DNA from 4 places in the Massilia genomosp. 1 genome. Region 1 is predicted to be linked to each of the others. Evidence: riboswitches for the same ligand, from Rfam matches in the RefSeq annotation. Region 1 holds a riboswitch; each other region holds the start of a gene.

Evidence for each region. Region 1 has a riboswitch for cobalamin ahead of F1735_RS29105 (TonB-dependent receptor). Riboswitches for the same ligand answer to the same signal wherever they lie in the genome.
Region 2: linked by a shared signal. The riboswitch ahead of F1735_RS24765 (TonB-dependent receptor plug domain-containing protein) and the one ahead of F1735_RS29105 (TonB-dependent receptor) in region 1 are both predicted to bind cobalamin.
Region 3: linked by a shared signal. The riboswitch ahead of F1735_RS21430 (CbtB domain-containing protein) and the one ahead of F1735_RS29105 (TonB-dependent receptor) in region 1 are both predicted to bind cobalamin.
Region 4: linked by a shared signal. The riboswitch ahead of F1735_RS17720 (TonB-dependent receptor) and the one ahead of F1735_RS29105 (TonB-dependent receptor) in region 1 are both predicted to bind cobalamin.

What each region holds. Positions count from the first base shown of each region.
Region 1 is NZ_WHJF01000124.1:9,050-13,937, forward strand. It holds gene F1735_RS29095 (hypothetical protein) at 1-688, opposite strand, end outside; gene F1735_RS29100 (M1 family metallopeptidase) at 688-2,772, opposite strand; cobalamin riboswitch at 2,898-3,056, shown strand; gene F1735_RS29105 (TonB-dependent receptor) at 3,133-4,888, shown strand, end outside.
Region 2 is NZ_WHJF01000084.1:17,529-22,416, forward strand. It holds gene F1735_RS24755 (ABC transporter ATP-binding protein) at 1-82, opposite strand, end outside; gene F1735_RS24760 (FecCD family ABC transporter permease) at 82-1,107, opposite strand; gene F1735_RS24765 (TonB-dependent receptor plug domain-containing protein) at 1,156-3,039, opposite strand; cobalamin riboswitch at 3,122-3,353, opposite strand; gene F1735_RS24770 (histidine phosphatase family protein) at 3,348-3,893, opposite strand; gene F1735_RS24775 (adenosylcobinamide-GDP ribazoletransferase) at 3,895-4,686, opposite strand; gene cobT (nicotinate-nucleotide--dimethylbenzimidazole phosphoribosyltransferase) at 4,696-4,888, opposite strand, start outside.
Region 3 is NZ_WHJF01000063.1:24,101-28,988, reverse strand. It holds gene F1735_RS21450 (DUF2300 domain-containing protein) at 1-313, shown strand, start outside; gene F1735_RS21445 (YfaP family protein) at 331-1,083, shown strand; gene F1735_RS21440 (hypothetical protein) at 1,214-1,579, shown strand; gene F1735_RS21435 (hypothetical protein) at 1,647-2,015, shown strand; cobalamin riboswitch at 2,094-2,318, shown strand; gene F1735_RS21430 (CbtB domain-containing protein) at 2,469-2,666, shown strand; gene F1735_RS21425 (CbtA family protein) at 2,657-3,421, shown strand; gene F1735_RS21420 ((2Fe-2S) ferredoxin domain-containing protein) at 3,425-3,760, shown strand; gene F1735_RS21415 (cobaltochelatase subunit CobN) at 3,750-4,888, shown strand, end outside.
Region 4 is NZ_WHJF01000046.1:4,849-9,736, reverse strand. It holds gene F1735_RS17725 (DUF2946 family protein) at 1-30, opposite strand, end outside; gene F1735_RS17720 (TonB-dependent receptor) at 68-2,176, opposite strand; cobalamin riboswitch at 2,353-2,587, opposite strand; gene F1735_RS17715 (LodA/GoxA family CTQ-dependent oxidase) at 2,927-4,801, shown strand; gene F1735_RS17710 (NAD(P)/FAD-dependent oxidoreductase) at 4,798-4,888, shown strand, end outside.

The DNA of each region.
Region 1 (4,888 bases):
TGTAGGAGCCGAGCGCGGCCAGCGGATGGCGCGCCAGCAGCGTGCAGCCCGCCAGCCAGGCCGACCAGGCGGAGCGTTTGCGCGGGTCGTACGCGAGGAACGCGCGGCCGGCGTCGAGCGACGCCGCGGCAAGCCCCATCAGCAGCAGCATGAGCGCTTGCGCCAGCATCATCGGCAGCGCCGCTTCGCCGCGCGCGACGACCTTGGTGGCGCGCATGGCTGCCGCTTCCATGGCGCTCGTGCCGACCATGAACGCCGCGCCCAGCGGCAGCGCGCCCCAGGCCAGCATGCGCAGCATCGGCGCGTAGTAGTCGACGCCGCCGCGCGTGAGCGCCGCAAAGCCGGGCGCCTTGTCGGCCCGCGCCGCCGTCGCCGCCATCCCCGAGAGCATCGGCGAAATCAGCAAGGTGGCGATCAGCGCCATGGCGCCGGCCTGGGTGAACGCCATCTGGTTGCGGCCGTGGATGGCCAGCAGGTCGCTGACGGCGGTCATGTCGAGCGCGCGCGCCAATGTGTGCGCATGCACCGAATAATCGAGGTGCGTCGAGAGCAGGTGCCAGGCCGGCAGCGCCAGGATCAGGGTTGGCGCGAGCATCCACAGGGTCCACAGCAGCAGCAGGCGCCATTGCAGCGCCGCGCGCGCCGCACGCGGGATGGATGCCATCGAAAAGGCGGGCGTCTGCTTCATCACACGGTCGCAATCAGGGAAAAGAGGATGTTGAAAAACGCCGCCACATCGCCGCTCCATCTGCGCGAGGCGCTGCCATCGGGTGCCAGTGTGCGGCTGTCATCGAGTTTGCTGGTGTCGAGGTAGTGCTGGCGCTTGGGATCGAGTTCGGCCGATACCGCCCTGGCCGGCTTGACCCAGTTGAAGGTGCGCCAGCGCTGCTGGTCGTCCCACACCACGGTCTCGCTGCTGCCGTCGGCAAATTTGACCAGCAGGCTTTGCGCCACCGGCACGCCGCGCCGCTGCAAGGTGACGCTGGTGCGCCACGGGCGCGCCGCGCCGGCCTTGGCGGCGACTTCTTCCTCGCTCGAAAAGCGCGAGATGCGGTCGTCCACGCTGGCGGCGGCGTACACCTGCTGTGCGAACGCCGCGTACACGGCGGCGCGCTGGCCGCTTACCTCGGCCAGCGTCTCGCGCAGGTCGGCGATGCTCGGATGGCGGAACTTCCAGCGCTTGTAGTATTCCTTGAAGGCGCGCTCGGTCGCCTCCTTGCCGATGCGCTCTTCCAGGTCGCGCAGCATGGTCGCGCTGCGCACGTACACCGGGCCGATGCCCTGCAAGCGCATGTGGGCGTTCTGCCCGATCGGGTCGGCCGGCTCGTGCCGCGGGGCGTCGTGGCGTTCGACATCGAAGCCCTTGAAACCAGGCGCCAGGCCGAGCGCCTTGAGCCAGCGCGGGCCCAGGTACACCTGCTGGCCGGTCTCGCGCAGCATGCGGTAGTCCCAGTATTCGTTCAGGCCTTCGTCGAGCATCGGCTCCTCGAATTCGTTGGAGGCGACGATGCCGTAAAAGTAGCCGTGGCCGACTTCGTGGATGGTGACGAAATCGAGGTCGAAGGCGCCGGCCGTGCCGGGCGCCACCTTGTCGTGGCCGGTGGCGGTGATGAAGGTCGGATACTCCATGCCGCCGGCGTCGTCGGCGTTGAACGGCGGGATCACGATGGTCAGCGTTTTGTACGGATACGGGCCGAGCGTCTTCGAGAAATAGGTCAGCGCATCGGTGGCGGCCTTGAGCGCCGGCGCGGCGCTGGCCGCACGGTCGGGCGGGAACAGCACCGTCAACGCTACCTGGGCGCTGCCCGGCGCGCTCCAGGTAGCGCGCAGGGGCGGCGCGGTGCGCTTGTCGGCGGTCCAGGCGAAGTCGTGGACGTCGCCCTGCACGTAGTGGTGGGTCAGCATGCCGCCGCGTTCGGCCGGCGCTCCTTGCAGCTCGCCCGTGGCGCCCACCGTATAGCCCTTGGGCGCGGTGAGCTTGACGTCGTAGCGGCCGAAGTCGGCGTAGAACTCGGACTCGTGGTGGTACTCATGCACGTTCCAGCGCGCCCGCGTGGCGCCGCGTTCTCCGGGCAGTTCGAGCACGCCGATCTTGGGGAACCACTGGGCCACCAGATGAAAGCTGCCGAAGTAGCCGGTGTCGCACACCACGCGCGGCAGGCGGGTCAAGAAGGCGATGTCGACACTGGTGGAGGCGCCCGGCGCCACCGGCGCCGGCAGGTCGAAGCGCACCACGGTTTGGTCGCTGGCGGGGCCGTTGTCGGGATGGACAAACGACCAGTCGACCTTGGCCCCGCCCTGGGTCACGCTGCGCAGCGAAATATCGCCCCACTCGCCGGGCCGGATGGTGGCATCGTTGCCGGCCTCGCGCTGCTCGGTGAAGTAGGTGCTGCCCGCGCTCTTGAAGGCGTTCATGTACAGGTGCAGGTAGACGCTGCGCACGGTCTCCTTGCTGCGGTTGCGCCAGGTGAGCTTCTGCTTGCCGTCGATCGTGTGCGCGACCGGGTCGAGGGTCGCTTCGATCTGGTAATCCACCACGCGCTCCGACAGGGTCGGCTCGCTGCCGCTGCGCGGCCCGCCCCACGCGTCCGGGGCGCTCGGCACGTGTACCGCGCCGGCCGACGGCAGGGCGAAGCCGATCCCGACATCGGTCACCGGTTCGGGGATCGGCGTGATGCTGATGTCGGCCTGCGCCAGCAGCTCGGCGCCGGCGACGGCGGCAGCGGCGAGCAGCAGCGCCTTGAGGGCCAGGGTTCGGGTTCGGGCTTGCATGCGTTCTCCTGCGCCGGCGGGGCGCTGATTCGATAAAAAGGTAAATACGGGGTTTGCCGGGCGGCCGGCGCGCCGCACAGCATGCCACAACGCGCGCCGCCACGCAGTCCGGATGGCGACTCCGATTATAATGGCGCAGTTTTGGTGCCCGCCCGCGTCTTCACGCCGGCAGTTAAACGGGAAACACGGAGATAGACTCTTAGTGTGCTGCCCCCGCAACGGTAAGCCAGGCGCGCCATGAGCGCCTTGCCAGCCCGGATACCGGCCAAAACAGGGGGACCCGACGCCGCATCGCGCGTCGGTCCGTGCAATCCGGCTTGCGGGGACGCAGGCCAGGACTCATTTTCTGAAGACGACATCATGATTTTTGCAGTATCGCCGCGCCGCGCGCTCTCTGCCAGGCCGCTTGCGCTGGCTTCCGCCCTGTCCCTGTGTTTTGCCTCCGGCGCCGCGCTGGCGGCCCAGGCCCTGCCTGAAGTAACCATCACCGGTGCGCGCTTCGCCAGCGATCCGGCGCTCGCTCCGATCGGCGCGACCGTCATCAGCGCCGACGACATCCGCCGCGCCGGCGCGGCCGACGTCAACCAGGCCATCCGCAAGATCGGCGGCGTGTACGGCCGCCAGAGCCTGGACGGCTCGCCCGACTTCAGCCTCGATTTGCGCGGCTTCGGCACCAACAGCAGCCAGAACATGGTCGTCACGCTCGACGGCGTGCGCATGTCCGAGAGTCAATTGAGCAATGCGACCCTGTCGTCGATCCCGATCGAGACGGTCGAGCGCATCGACATCATTCGCGGCGGCGCCAGCGTGCTGTATGGCGAAGGCGCCACCGGCGGCGTGATCCGCATCGTCACGAAACGCCCGCAAGCGAACGGCCGGCGCGGCATGCTGCGCGCCGAAATGGGCCAGTTCGGCCTGCGCGACCTGCGCGCCGCCCTGGCCCAGTCGTGGAACGGGTTTGCGCTCGACGCCTCGCTCGGCAGCGCCCGCACCGACAACTACCGCGACCACAACGGCTTCGAGCTCGATACCTTCAGCGGCGGCGCCCAGTGGGCTTACCAGGGCGGCCGCGCCGGCGTGCGTTACGACCGCGCGCGCCAGGAGTCCGACCTGCCGGGCGCCCTGAGCGCGCGCCAGTTCGGCGACAACCCGCGCCAGGCCAATACGCCGGACGATATCGGCGCGCTCGATTCGGACCGCCTGACCGCGTTTGCCGAGCAGCGCATCGGCGCCGTCGACCTGGCCGCCGAGCTGTCGCGCCGCGAGCGCACCGCCCGTTCGACCTATTTCTACACGCTCGAAGGCGCGCGCGTGGCATCGAAGGCGACCTACGGGAGCGTGCAGACGCAATTCTCGCCGCGCGTGCGCCACCTGGCGCAAATGGATGGCATGCTCAACGAACTGGTGGCCGGCGTCGACCTGGTCAAATGGACGCGCGTGACCGAGTCGGATTATTCGAACGCCGATGCGACGCAAAAGTCGAAAGCGCTGTACCTGCGCGATGAACTCACCTTCGGCGGCGCGCACAAGGCCCGCGTGGCTGTGGGGGCGCGCCGCGAGCGCTTCGAGAAGGACGCCACCGATACGCTCGCCTTCGCCAAGCCTTACGACACCAAGCAAACCCTCAACGCATGGGAAGTGCAGGGCAGTGTCGACGTCATGCCGGCCGTACACCTGTACGCCAAGGCCGGGCGCAGCTACCGCGTGGCCAACGTCGACGAAAACGGCTACCGTTCCTCGCCCGGCTTGCTGGCGCCGCAAACCTCGCGCGACCTGGAACTGGGCCTTGTCTATGGCACCGCGAGCCTGGGCGCGAGCGCGCGCATGTTCCGCCACCAGCTGCGCAACGAGATCTTTTACGACCCGAGCGTGAACGGCGGTTACGGCGCCAACACCAACCTCGATCCGACCCAGCGCAAAGGGGTGGAAGTCGATGCCCACGCCAGCATCGCGCGCGACTGGCGCGTGAGCGGCAACTGGCAGTACGTGCGGGCGCGCTTCACCGAAGGGCGCAACGCCGGCAGCGAGATGGTGCTGGTGCCGAAGAACGTGCTCTCGGCGCGCCTGGCCTGGGTGCCGGGCAATGGCCATAGTGCCGATATCGGCGCCCAGTGGG
Region 2 (4,888 bases), on a different contig from region 1:
GCCCGCTTTGCACCTGCCAGTCGAGGTTTTTCACCAAGGTGCGGCTGCCGGCGGTGAGCAGTAATTGGCGCGCTTCGATCATCATGAGCGGTTCAGCCGGTGGAGTTGGTACAAAAAGACAGGTGCGCCGATCAGCGCGGTGATCACGCCCACCGGCAGTTGCTGCGGCGCGAGCACGGTGCGCGCCAGGGTATCGGCGAGAACAAGAAAGGCGCCGCCGGCCAGGGTGGCCGCGGGGATCAGCAGGCGGTGATCGGGTCCGCAGGCGAAACGGCAGGCGTGCGGCACGATCAGGCCCACAAAACCGATGCTGCCAGCGCTGGTCACGGCGCTGGCGGTCAGCATGCCGGAGCAGAAAAACAGTCCCTTGCGCAGGGCGCTGACGCGAATGCCCAGGGTGGCGGCGGCTTCCGCGTGCAGCGCCAGCACGTTCAGCGAGCGGGCGCTGCGCAGGGCAAACATGAGGCCCACGGCCAGCACGATCCACGGCAGCGGGCGCAAAGGCGCACCGGCGATGTCGCCGATCATCCAGAAAATCATGCTGCGCAAGCGGCTTTCGGGCGCAATCGACAGCATCAAGGTCACCAGCGCAATGCAGGAGGTGGAGAGAATGGCGCCGGTCAGCAGCAGCAGCGAGGAGCCGCCTTCGGCCGCCGCGTTGCCGCGCAAGTCGCGCCGGGCCAGCATATATAAGAGCATCGAGACGGCCACCGCGCCCACGAAGGCGGCCAGGTCGACCATCCACATGGCCCACATGAACAGCAGCGCGGCCAGCGCGCCGACCGAGGCGCCGGCCGAGATGCCCAGTACATATGGCTCGGCCAGGGGATTGCGCAGCAAGGCTTGCATCATCACGCCGGCCAGCGCGAGCGCGCCGCCGGTGACAAAGGCCACCAGTGCGCGCGACAGGCGCAGGTCGAGCAGGGTGGCGGCCAGGGTCGAGGTGTCGCCTTTCGCAAGCGCCATGAGCGCGCCCGGCATCTCCGCCAGCGGGACCGGCACCGAGCCGACCATCCCGGCGATGACCAGGCTTGCCAATGCCAGCAGCGTCAGCGTCGTGATGATGACGCTGGCCCGGTGGCGCATAGTGCGAAAGAACGGATGCATGCGACTCCTGTGTGGTACTTAATTGTGCTTAACGGTCCTTAACGGTGCTTAACGGATGCCGTAGCCGATGCCGGCAAACAGCTGGCGGCCCGCAGTGGCGTAATTGCGCGCCAGTTCGTATTGTTTGTCGGCGACGTTGTTCAACCGTAGCACGGCTGACCAGTCGTGGGCAAATCGGTACGAGGCAAACAGGTTCACCAGGCCGTAGCCGGGCAGCGTGCTGCGGTTGGCCAGGTCGTCGAAGCGCTTGCCGGATACCTGCACGCCGACGCCGGCGATCAGGTTGCCCGCGTTGTACTCCACGGCGAACTTGGCGTGGCGTTTGGCGCGCCGTTGCAGGTTTTTGCCGGTGGTGTCGTCGCGCGGGTCCTGGAAGTCGAGCGAGCCGCTCATGTCGACATCGCCCAGGCGGGTGCGCGCGCCGAGGCTGACGCCTTCCAGCGTGGCGCGGTTGACATTGTAGGCGCAGCCGTTCGGGTGCGAATCGCGCTGCACCGGGCATTTGCCGGTGTTGACCAGCAGGTCGGTCAGGCGGTTGCGGTACCAGACCGCGCTCGCTTCAGTCGTGCCGTCGTTGTAGTACACGCCGCCTTCGACGTTTTTACCTTGTTCCGGCTTGTTGGTGTCGACCCCATAGCCTGGGTAATACAGTTCGTTGAAGGTCGGTGCGCGGAAACTGGTGCCGGCGCTGGCATTCACGCGCAGCGCGCGCGTAAGCTTGTAGCCGTAGCCGATGCCGCCGGTGGTCTTGTCGCCGTACTGGGTGCTGTCATCGCGCCGTGCGCTGGCGCTGGCCAGGTGGTTGCCGCGCTTCGCCGAGTAGGCGGCGGCGACCGAATTGGTGGCGCGGCTGGTGTTCAAGGCGCGCGTGGTGTCGGCGAACACGCTCTCCACGCGCCGTTCGAGCACCAGTTGCAGCAGGTCGCTTCCAAGGGCGAGGTCGTGCTGCATGCTGTAGGCGTGCGCGCGCGTGTCGATGCGGTTGCTGGCGCTGGCGCTGGTGAAATTGACCGATTTGTCGTCGGCCTCGGAAGCCTGCAGACTCATTTTCCAGCCGCTGGTGAACTGGTGTTTGGAAAAGACGGCGATGTTGTCCATGTTTTGCACGCTGCGCACGTCGAACGGGTTCGGGCCGGAGTCGTACTGCGACGCCAGGTGGCTGTGCAGGTACAGCAGGCCCGCTTCGTGGCCCTTGGCCAGCACGATGCCCAACTGGCCGCTGGCGCTGTCGCGCGCGTAGCCGTCGTTGTCCTGGTTATACGACGAGGCGCCCGGCTTGGTGGCCGAGAAGCCCTGGTCCTTGTCTTTCGACAGACCGAAGGCATAGTTGATGCTGTTGTCGCCTTCGCTGGCGCCGGCCACCCCGAACGTCATGGCGCGCGCCTTGTCGCTGCCCGCTTCCACGGAAGCGCTAACGGCGGCCGGGCCGGCGCCGCGCCGGGTGAAGATCTGCACCACGCCGCCGATGGCGTCGGCGCCGTACATGGTGGCCAGCGGGCCGTAGACGATTTCGACCCGGTCGATGTTCGCCAGCGGCAGGGTGGCCCAGTTGGCGATGCCGCTGGTGGACGAGCCGATGCGCACGCCGTCGACCAGCACCACGGTCTGCTTGGGGTCGCCGCCGCGGATAAACACTTGGGATGCGGTGCCCGGGCCGCCGTTACGGGTGATCTCGATGCCGCGCTGCTTTTGCAGCAGCTCGACGACGTTGCCGGCGCCGGAGCGTGCAATGTCGGTCGCGCTGATCAGCACATGGTCGCTCAGGACGTCGGAAGACGGCTGCGGCGCGCGCGCGGCGGTGATGATGACGGCAGTATTGGCAGTATTGGCAGTATTGGCGGAATCGACGGGGCTGTCGGCGAGGGCGCAAGGGGAGGTAAAAGCTAGCGCGAGCGACGTCAGGGCCGCGTGGCGTACAACAGGAAAGGTCATGACAAGTCTTCAGTGAATGCGATTGCGAGCAACCGGCCGACGTCCCCGTTGGCCAGATTGAAAAGGAGCGCGCAACTGTCGCACGTTCCCACCTGTGTTGGCCGGTATCCGGGCTGGCAAATGCGGCCGTCTCACCTTCCCATGCCAAATGCACAGTGGTCAATCGAGGCGGCTCGTCGCCATGTCAGCGACATTTGCTTACCGTTGCGGGGGCAGCACACGTTGGCCTGTATTGTCCTGTCACAGGCTTCGTGTTTCCCAGTTTAACTGCGCTCATGGACATGGGCGCGGGCACCAAAACCCGATAATTATACACAGTCGATGATGACGGTCTCGCCGTAGGCGATGGCGTGGGGACGCTGCGCCGCTTCCAGCGCCATGGCCTCGGGTTCCAGTCCGCGCGCGCGGGCCAGCAGCAGGCGGATGGCGCCGGCGTGGCAGATGACGGTGGCGGCGCTCGTGTGCGAGTGCATGCAATCGGCATAAAACGCCGACACGCGGCGCGCCATGTCGGTCACGCTTTCGCCCCCACCGGGGCGGTAGCCGGCCATGTCGGCGGCCCAGGCGTCGATGGCGGCGCGCTCAATGTCGTCCCAGCGGCGCATTTCCCAGTCGCCGAAATCGAGTTCGGCCAGGCGCGCGTCGTAGCGCACCGCTGCCCCGCCCAAGGCTTGCGCCAATCCGGCGCAGCGCCGCAGGGGGCTCGAGAACATCGGTGCGCCGGCCGGCAGGCGCTCGCGCAGGGCGGGCAGGGCCAGCGCCTGCAGATCAGGATCGACAGTCAGGTCGGTGCGCCCGTAGCACACACCTGGCGCCACCTGCGGCGCCAGGTGGCGCACCAGATACAGGCGCATGTCAGGGCCAGGCGCCGCGATGGAAAAACGCCAGCAGCGCCAGGTAGATGACCACTTCGGCCACCTGCTGCACGGCGCCCAGGCAGTCGCCGGTGTAACCGCCGATGCGGCGCAGGCACTTGGCGCCCAGCCAGCACGCCACCAGCGCGGCGCCGGCCACGCTGGCGAGCAGGGCGAGCCAGGGCAGCATGCCGGCCGTTGCCAGGGCCAGCGCGGGCACGCCGGCGCAGGCGCAGGCGATGCCGAATTCCCGGTGGCTCATATGCTGGGCCATCGGCTTGGCCTTGCCCTCGGCGCGCGCGTAGTCCATTTCCCAGATCAGGCTCACCGCCGCAAGGCGCGATAAAGGATGGGCGATGAACAGCGCGACCATGACGGCCGGTGTGGGCAGGGACCACAGCGCGGCGCACTTGAGGCCCACCGTCAGCCCCATGCCGACCGCGCCATAGGTGCCGATGCGCGAGTCCTTCATGATTTCGAGCACGCGCTCTGTGCTCAAGCCGCCGCCGAAACCGTCGCACATGTCGGCCAGGCCGTCTTCGTGGAAGGCGCCGGTCAGGTAGATGGCCGCCGCCGTCGACAATATCACCGCCACGGGAGCGGGAAAGAGCGCCGCCGCGCCGGCGTACACCGCCGCCGCCACGCTGGCCACCACCACCCCGACCAGCGGAAAATAGCGTGACGCATGGTGTAGCCAGGATGGATCGAAGCCCACCCAGCCCGGAATCGGCACGCGCGTGAAGAACTGCAGCGCGATGAAGAACAGCCGGCACTGGTGGACGATGCTGGCCATGGCTTGTATTTACGCCGACTGGCCGCTGACGCGCGCCGACTGGAAGGTGGCCATCTCGCCGAGGAAGTTGACGGCCGCGTGCAGCAGCGGCAGCGCCAGCGCGCAGCCGGTGCCTTCGCCCAGGCGCAGGCCGAGGTTCAAGAGCGGCCTGGCGTGAAAATGTTCGAGCATGCGCGCGTGGCCCGCTTCGTCCGAGCAGTGC
Region 3 (4,888 bases), on a different contig from region 1:
GCGCCTGCCCGGCGCGCAGGCGTGGCTGGCGCGCGAACTGCCGCAGTGGGAGCGCGTGCTGCGCAAACAGGCCGGCTACGAAACACCGGCCGAACCACCGGCGGTATGCCACCTGGTGCGCGGCGCGCCGTATTCGGAGCAGTCGCGTAACCGGATCTATCTGCGCGGCCTGGCCAGCCGCGAGGACCGCATCACCCTGGTACACGAGTTCCTGCACCTGGGCCTGCGCAAGCACCCGAGCGGGCAGGATGAAGTCCTGGTCGAACAACTGGCGCGGCGCCTGGTCGATACGCGCCTGGAAGCGCATCAATAATCCCACCACACCTGATCATGAAAATACTGTTGATATCCGCACTGCTGTTGTCCACCACCGCCCTGGCCCAGGTGAAGATCGACTCGCCCAACAGCGGCTGGCGCAATTCCAAGGGCGCCAAAGAGGCGTATTCGCAGGATGTGAATTATCCGGCGGCGTCGGTCAGCGTGCAGGAGGGGCAGAGTCCGACGGCCGAGATTCGCGGGCGCATCGCCTCCAAGGGCAAGAGCAAGCCGGCCACCCTGGTGGTCAACGGCGTGGCGATGCCGATGGCGGTGCAGGAAGACGGCAGCTTCGCGCGCCCGTACGCCTTCGGACGCGGGTCGAACAGCGTGGAAGTGCGCTCGCCCGACGGCAAGGCGCGCAACCGCACCCAGTTCCTCGATTCCTACGCCGGCAAAACCCAGTCGCGCCTGCGCGTGGTGCTGTCGTGGGACAGCGACGGCACCGATGTCGACCTGCACGTGGTCGCGCCCGACGGCGGCCACTCGTGGTACGGCAACCGGGTCATGCCCAACGGCGGCGCGCTCGATGTCGACGTCACCACCGGTTATGGCCCGGAGATCTTTTCCAGCGCCGCGCCGCCGAAGGGGAACTACCACGTCTATGTGAACTATTACGGGGCTGGCCAGGACAGCGGCATCCTGACGGTGGCGCAGGTGGCGATCATCACCAACGAAAATTCACCGAACGAGCGCCAGGAAGTGGTGCGCGTGCCATTGCGCGCGCCGGGTGAACTGACCTTGGTCAAGTCGTTCGTGTTTCCTTGACCTGCGCTCCGAAAACAACGCCCTTCATCGGCGCTTTGACAGTTTTTGAAAGGCATGTAAAACTGTCGTCAGGAAATACGATCCTGGCTGCGTACCGACCGCGCCAGTCTTATGACGAATTGGAGTGCAAGTGAGTACTGCAGCATGGATCTACGATGCCAGCATCGTTATCAGGAACGCCCGGCAACCGGAGGCGTTCAACGCGATTCGCACATCGTTCGAAGGATGCGACTCCTTTTTCGCCGAACGCGCACGCGCCGAACGCGACTTCCCGGCTTTCCTTGAATCGATCGGCTTCACCAGCCAGCGCCAGGAAGGCGCGCTGCTGATTGACGGCGGCGATATCGAGATCATCACCAACTGGCTGATTCGCCTGTTCGACACGCTCGGACCCTTCGTCGAACCGGGCGGTGTGCTGGAGATCCGCGACGAAGAAGGCGAGCAGATGACGTTCTGCTACGACGGCAAGCAGATGGACATCGAATTCAGCGAGTAATGTAAGGCGGCGGCGCGCCGCTTCATGCTACATTGGCACCCCATCAATTTTGCAGGAGTGCCGCGTCATGCCACCGAATCCCGACATCGCCTCAATCCGCGCCGACCTGCTCGACGAGATGGCTGCCTATATGGCGCGCTGCGCCGAAGACCCGGACAACGAGCCCCCGTACGGCAAGGCCGAAATCGCCGCGTGTGCGAATATCCTCGATGCATACGCCGCCGCCATCGACAAGCTCCCCAAGCCTGCCGACCATGCAGCGATCATGAAAGAAGTTGAACGCGTCGTCGTGGCCCTCAACGAGTTCGATGAACGCGCCGGCGGCGTGATCGAGACCGAAGAGCGCGAAAAACTGTGCGACATCATCTACCTGGTTGCCAAGGACGCCGGCCTGCAAGCCGACCAAGACATCACCGAACAATGGCGCGACTGGTAAATACAGGCACTGCGACACGCACTGCGACGCGCACCTCGCGCGCAACCTTGCAATTTATATAGTCCAGACCTATACTTCGCCGGTAGTCAAGCTTCTGGTTCTGGCAAACAATCGTTTGCCGGATTAAATGGGAAGCCGGTGCGCTCCTTCACGGAGCAAAGCCGGCGCTGCCCCCGCAACGGTAAGCGAGTCAAGGATGTGCATCACGCCACTGTGCAAAGCATGGGAAGGCGCATATCCCGGAAGTGGGCTTCGGCCCCGCCACTCGCCAGCCCGGAAACCAGCCGAAGCGGTAAGTCGTTTGTATCGCGGAGGGCGATCCAGGTGGATCGCTGCGTACCGCACCCATCTCAGGTTCCTTCTCCCCTTGCAAGCCCCCGGTTGCCGGCCTTGGCAAGACGCGCGCGTCTGCATTGGACTGGCTCTATGCGCAGTGCTTTTGGAAGGAATGCCATGTCGTCGATCCGCAGCGTCACCCCCACCTTTGACGAACAAGTCCCGTTTACCGCCATCAAGGAGCGCATCGTGCAAGCCATGTGCGCCGCCAGCCTTGGCGCCGTGCTGCTGTTCGGCGCCGGCTTCGCCTCGATGGAAACGCTGCACAACGCGGCGCACGACAGCCGCCACTCGGCCGGCTTTCCATGCCACTGATTCGCAGCGCGCCCGCAACGGGCCTGGGCACCTTTAACCGCATCCTCGCCAGCGCGGCGGCGGCCGGCATTCTCGCCGGCCTTCTGCTGACCGGCGTGCAACAGGTGCAAGTGGCGCCCATCATCCTGCAGGCCGAGGTGTTCGAAAGCGCCGCGCCCGTAGCGCTGGAAGTGGCGGCGCCGCACAGTCACGCCGACGCCACGCCGCACGAGCATGCGGACAATGGTGCCCACGAAAGCGCGCATGAACACGGCGGCTGGCAGCCGGACGACGGTCTTGAACGCACCTTCTACACGGCGCTGGCCAATATCAGCGCCGGCGTCGGTTTTGCGCTGCTGCTGGCGGCGGCCATCAGCCTGCACGGCCGTGCAAGCGGCTGGCGCGCGGGCCTGTTGTGGGGCGCGGCCGGCTACACGGCGTTCTTTGTCGCGCCCTCGATCGGCTTGCCGCCCGAGCTGCCGGGCACCGTCGCCGCGCCGCTGCTGGCGCGCCAGCTCTGGTGGACCGCCACCGTCGCGGCCAGTGCCGGCGGCCTGGCGCTGGTGGTCTTCGCCAAAAACTGGCCGCTCAAGATCGCCGGCGCCTTGCTGCTGTTCGTGCCGCACCTGGTCGGATCGCCGCAGCCGGCGGTCCATTCGAGCAGTGCGCCGCCCGAGCTGGCACGCAGCTTCCTGTACGCGACCTTGCTCGCCAATGCCGCCTTCTGGCTGGCCATGGGCGCGCTGTCGGGCTACTTCTACAAGAAGTTCGGCTGACCGATGCGCACCCACGACCGGCACGTGTTCATGTGCGTCGGCCCGCGCTGCACCGAAAACGGCGTGCAGGCGCAGGCCGTGTTCGAGCATATGGGGCGCGAGATCGATGCGCGCCCGGACTTGTGCGTCAAGCGCACCCGCACCCACTGCATGGTCGCGTGCCGCAATGAAGGGCCGATCGTGGTGGTGTATCCCGAAGGCGTGTGGTACCGGCGCGTCGATGAAGCGGCGGCCGCGCGCATCGTCAGCGAGCACCTGATTGGCGGCACTGAAGTGACCGACCTGATTTTCCATCGCATCGGCGAAGGCGACACACTCGTGGCGGACAATGACACCTGATTTTCCTCAAGGCCCGGGGCCCATCGCGCTGCTTACCCACGCATCGAACGACCTGACGGTCCTGCACCACGCCGTAAGCCAGTTGCCGCCCGAGTTCGGCGCGGTGGCGGGCGTGAACCTGCAAGGACTCGACGCTGACGGCGCTACGGCGCTGCTCACGCGCGAGGTGCAGGGCGCGCGCATCATCATCTTGCGCGTCCTCGGACGACTCGGCAGCGTCCCTGGTTTTGCCGACCTGGTCAGTCATGCGCGCCGCACCGGCCAGCACCTGATCGCCATCAGCGGCACCGGCGAGCCCGATCCGGAGCTGGCCGCGGTATCGACCGTCGCAGCGGACGTGCTGCAACAGACACTGAACTACTTCCATTGCGGCGGCAGCGGCAACCTGGCGCAGTTGCTGCGCTATTTGTCTGACCACCTGCTGCTGACCGGATTCGGGTACGAAAGCGCGCTGGCGCTGCCGGAACACGGCATTTATCATCCCGACCTGGCGCAGGGCGCCGCCATCGACGACTGGCTGGCGCTGCGCAATGCCGGCGCGCCGAGCGCCGGCATTGTGTTCTACCGCGCGCATTGGATGAGCGGGAACACGCGCTTCATCGACGCGCTGCTGGGCGCCCTGGAAAAGCGCGGCATGAACGTGCTGCCGGTGTTTACGTCGTCCTTGCGCAGCGGCGCCGGCGGCGCTGGCGCGCTGCCGGACGCGCTGCGCTACTTCAGCGACGCGCGCGGGGTGCATATCGACGTATTGATCAACACGACATCGTTCGCGATGGGCGAGATTACGCCTGGCGGCCCCACGCCGGCCGGCTGGTCGGTGGGCGTGCTGGAAACGCTGAACGTGCCGGTGCTGCAAGCGATCACCAGCGGCATGACCCTGCCGCAGTGGGAGCAGTCCGCGCGCGGCCTCAATCCGCTCGATACCGCGATGAACGTGGTGCTGCCCGAATTCGACGGGCGCATCATCACCGCGCCGGTGTCGTTCAAGTCGCGCGCCGCCGGCCTGCAGGGCGACGCGGTCGACTACGAGCCGGTGCCGGACCGGGTGGCGCGCGTGGCCGGCATCGCCGCGCGCTTTGCACGCCTCAAGCACGTGCCCAACGCCGAGAAGCGCGTGGCCTTCATGTT
Region 4 (4,888 bases), on a different contig from region 1:
GGCTGCCAGGGCAAACGCCCTGCGGCTCATGCGCATCGCTGGCGCGCCGCGTGCCGCATTGTCGCGCTCAGAAGCGCCACGCCAGGCCGGCGCGCAGGGTACGCATTTCGCCCGGATGGGTATGGATGTCCGCCACCGGCGCCGCTTCGCCCGGCAATTGCGATTCGTAGTAGTAGTCGATGTCGCTCACGCGCCGGTCCAGCAGGTTGAGCACTTCGACGGTCAGCTTGAGGCGCGGCGTGAGCCTGTAGCCGAGCTTCATGTTGAGCAAGGTGGACGACGGCGAACGCACGGAGTCGTCTTCCAGCAATGCACGCGGGCCAAAATAGCGCAGGCGCACGCCGCCCGACCACGCGCCGGCCACGCCCGAGACGCCGAGCGAGGCGGTGCGGCTGATCGAACCGGGAATGAAGGCGCCGGCCGGATCGTGGTCGCGAAAGCGCGCGTGCGACCAGGCCAGGTTGGCGTCGATGATCCAGTCCTTGGCCGGCGTGTAAAAATTGGCCAGTTCGATGCCGTGGCGCCGGCTCGGGCGGCCCGCTTCGGTGGTGCCGGCGTCGCCGATGAAGATCAGTTCGGAATCGAGGTCGAGCCGCCAGGCGGCGATGGTGGTCTGCATGCCCGGCACCAGCCCGGCCAGCCGCAAGCCGGCCTCTTTGCCGGTTCCGCGCACCAGCGGCGTGGCGCGCTCGATCGCGGCACCGTCGGCATCGACCGCCAGGCCGGTTGTCGGATCGACGCTGCCGGTGACGCCGCGCGCGTCGTTGCTGTGAAAGCCTTGTCCCCAGTTCAGGTAGATCTCCGCATGTTTGCCCGCCGTGAAAATGGCGGTGAACTTGGGACTGGTGATGCGCGCATCGACCTTGCCGGAGTTGGCGGGCGTGTCGCTGTCCACGTCGAACGTGTAACGGTCGGCGCGCAAGCCGGCGACAGTGCGCAGCCAGGGCGCCCAGACGGTGCTGTTGGACAGATACAGCGCGCCGCTGCGCTCCTTGACGTCGTCTTCGCGCACCGTCGACAGGCGCTGGCGCGCCTGGCTCAGATACAGGCCGACCGGCGCCAGGCGATCCGCGCGCAGCTGAACGCCGAGCGCGGTCTCGGAAGCGAAAGGCCCGAGCGCGTGGCGCCATGTGCGCGCCGCGTTCAAGCCGAGAATGCGGCGGTTTTCAGCCTGGTGGAACTGGTCGCCGTGCCCGGGGTCGCCGAGCATATAGGTAAAGTCGCTGAACAGGTCGAGCCGCGAGGCGATGAGGTAGGCATTGACCTTGCTGGCGCCGTCGCCGTACTGGCGGCTCCACTCGCCGGAGACGCTGTAGCGCGCGGTCTGGCCGCCGTCGGTCGGGGCCAGGGTGCCGTAGCGGCCGATCAGGCCGGCGGCCAGCGCGCGCTGCGGCACCTGGTCGGTCGAGGTCCAGGACGAACGCAGCGCCATCGCCGTCACCCGGATCTCGTCATCGCCGGCCGAGCGGTGGTACGACAGCACGCCGTTGACGCGCTTGTAGCGTTCCGGCGTCTCCCAGGGACCATCCTGGCCCGCGCGTTCGAGCGCGTACAGCAGCGCGCCGCCGGCCAGCGCGGTCGAGTTGGCCACCAGCACGCGCTGGAAGCGATGCTGGCCCGCCTCCACGCTCAGCAAGCCTTGCTCCATCTGCCGCACGTAGTCGAACGCGGCCGCGCCGGCGACCGAAAAGTCGCCTTCCTCGGCATAGTAAGTGCCTTTTTTGTACTCGATGGTGCTGAGCAGCTCTGGAATCAGGAAGTTCAGGTCCGAATAGCCCTGGCCGTGCGCGTTGGTCGGCAGGTTGACCGGCATCCCCATCACGCTGGTGCGGAAATCGGTGCCGTGATCGAGATTGAATCCGCGCGCGAAATATTGATTGGCCTTGCCGTCGCCCGCGTGCTGGGTCACGATCAGGCCGGGCACCGCTTCGAGCAGCTCGCCGGTGCGCAGCAAGGGACGGTTTTCGAGCTGCCTGGCGGTGACCGTGCCCTGGTTGGCCGAATCGGCGACGCCGAGCGGGATCAGGCTGGCGGACACGCGCACTTGCTGGACCGGAGAAGGCGCATCGCCATCGACGGCGGCGTTGGCGAAGGCGAAGGTGGGCAGGGCCGCCAGCAGCAGCGGCGACAGCCGGCGCAGCCCGCGTGGCGACGGGGCAGGGGTGGTATTTTTCACGGGTACTCTCTGTAAAGACCGGACCGGCCGGCCTGTTTTTTGTGCGGCGCACATCCCCGTGCGCCGAGAAAAAATAAGCGGCGGCCGACGCCGGCGTGAGAGTCGATGGCGGGGCGGGCGCGACGCCATTGCGCGCGCTGCCGTGCGATCCACAAACACGGCAGTTCCCGGCCGCTTCGCTTCCATGCGTCCTGGCCGGTATCCGGGCTAACAGGTCAGATTGCCTCGCCTTCCCATGCCGGCGGCACAGTGGACCATGAAGACAACCGGCCGCGCATCGTTGGACGACATGCGGCGCCTGCTTTACCGTTGCGGGGACAGCACACGTTTGCCGCTGAAACCAGCGCGTGTTTCCCGTTTAACTGCGGCCTTCAGAGCAAGGCCGCTAGCACCAAAACGTGGCAATCATACGGACTGCTGAGACATTTGGCAACATTTCCATGCGCCACGGTCCGGCTCGCCAAACAGCATGGCGCAATCATGCGTAAAGGATATGGCGGCGCGAGGCGTGCCGGCCACCGGGGAGCATACGCTCATCCGATGACGTATTGATCACACATTGTCACGCGTGGCGCAATAAAAACAGGGGTCAACTTTGCTGGCGATTTGCTTGCCAGGTGAGGCAATATGGGTAGGTGATCGATGGGGCGGCGTTGCGTATCCCCATGCATGTGCGTGACAGGAGGACGGGCTCATCCCCGCCCGCTCAGCAATTGAAGGAGTAAGGCCAACACCTTGAAAGGGGCCGTCATGAGCACCGAGAGCAAGCTAGCAGACCAGGTCGTGTACGCGAAGATCCACCCGTCGATCGGCATCGCGCGGGTGGGTAATTCCAGGGAGGACGATGGCTTCTACGTCGGCCCGCAGGTGATCGATCCCTTGCCCAAGCCCCTCAACTTCTACCGTGACGGCGCCGGCGCGCTCAAACGCGAGGTGGCCGAGTTCCGCATCTATGGCTACGACGGGCAAGGGCGGGTGCTGTGCGAACTGACCATGCAGGATGGCGTCGAGATTGAATGGACGGTCGAACTGGCCAATCACAAGGCGGCCTGGTATAACTTCGAGATCGCACTCGACATCCCGGAAGCGGCCACCGCAACGCCGTCCACGCGCCGCAATGCCAAGGTGGCGCTGCTCGAGCGCGCCAGCTTGGCCATCCGCCCCGGGCCGCGCAGCATCGATGCGCCATCGGCCGCCGGCCAGCGCTACCAGTTCGATGGCGGCAGCTGCTTCGGCATTCCGGTGCCGCTGGGCGAGTTGCGCACCGATCCGCGCGGCCGCCTGTGGGTATTCGGCGGGCACGGCATGTCGGCATCGTATACCGGCAGCGCCCCGGTCACGTTCGCCAACAATGATGGCTGGTACGACGATACCGGCGATGGCCCGGTCAGCGCGCGCGTACGGCTGGGCGGACGCGACTTGCAGGTCGCGCCGGCATGGGTGGTGGTGGCGCCGCCGAACTACGGGCCGCAACAAAAATCGGTACGCACCATGTACGCCGTGATGACCGATGTCGCCATCCAGGCCGGGCAACTGCCGGTACCGGTCGAGCCCTCGTTCAAGAACGACTTGCTGCCGATTTTCAAGGCGCTGTCCGACCTTCAATGGATGAACGGTGGCTTCGCGGCCGGCTTCGGCCACGGCATGCCGCAGGATTTCCTGGCGCCGGACTATCTGCGCAAGCTCGCGCAAGGAGGCAAGACGTATGCGCAGTTGCGCAGGACGGTCGCCAACGCGTTCCGCAACCCGCAGTACCAGGATGCGTCGATGAAGCCCTGGCCCTGGGTCTATGGCGATGCGATGGACTTGCCGATGCCGCCCATCCCGCGGGCCATGACTGCGCTGACCGTCACGCAGCTGGCGATGCTGGCGCGCTGGGCGGAGGGCAAGTTCATCGCCGATTACGATCCCGCCGCCGCTATCGGGGCCACGCGCGACATCGCCGGCGTGCCGCTTGCGGAACAGGCGGCCATGCTCGACCGCGCCGCGCTCGAGTTCTGCCTGGGCGACGCCTTCCATCCCGGCTGCGAGATGACGTGGCCGGTGCGCCACGCCTCGATGTACAGCGAGCCGTACCGGTGGCGCCACCGTGCCGCCGACGATCCCGAGCCGGACTATGGCACAACCTTGACCCCGGCCGAGGCGTGTTGCTTCGATGGCCCCTTGTATGGGCAGTCTCCCGGCTCGGTCACGCGCTGGATGGCGGTGCCGTGGCAGACCGACACCGCCAGTTGCCGGTCCGGCTACGACGAGCAGTACGACCCCTACCTGCCGACCTTCTGGCCGGCGCGGGTGCCGAACCAGGTGCTCAGCGCCGCCAACTACGCCAAAGTGATGGACCCGGAACTGTGCCGGAAGGATCGGCTGGCGGCCTTCAACGAGCGCCTGGACTGGAACCGGACACTTGGCGCCGACAAATCGCAATGGATGCAGGTCATGGTCAGCCATTTCGACAGGCAAGGCATCGTCGAGGTGCGCGACGGCATTCCGAACGACCCGGACTTTCCGCCGCTGATGCAGGTCGAGGATCGCGGCGGCCCGCCGCTGGCCGAGTCCGAGCGCAAGGCAATCAACAGCCAGATGCGCCAGATCCTGCGGCGCGGCACGCCCCGGCCCGCCGAGTGACGGCGCCGCGCCCGGCCGCCGCGCCGACGCAGTGGGACGTGTTGATCGTCGGCGCCGGCCCGGCCGGCGCGGCGCTGGCCGGGCGCT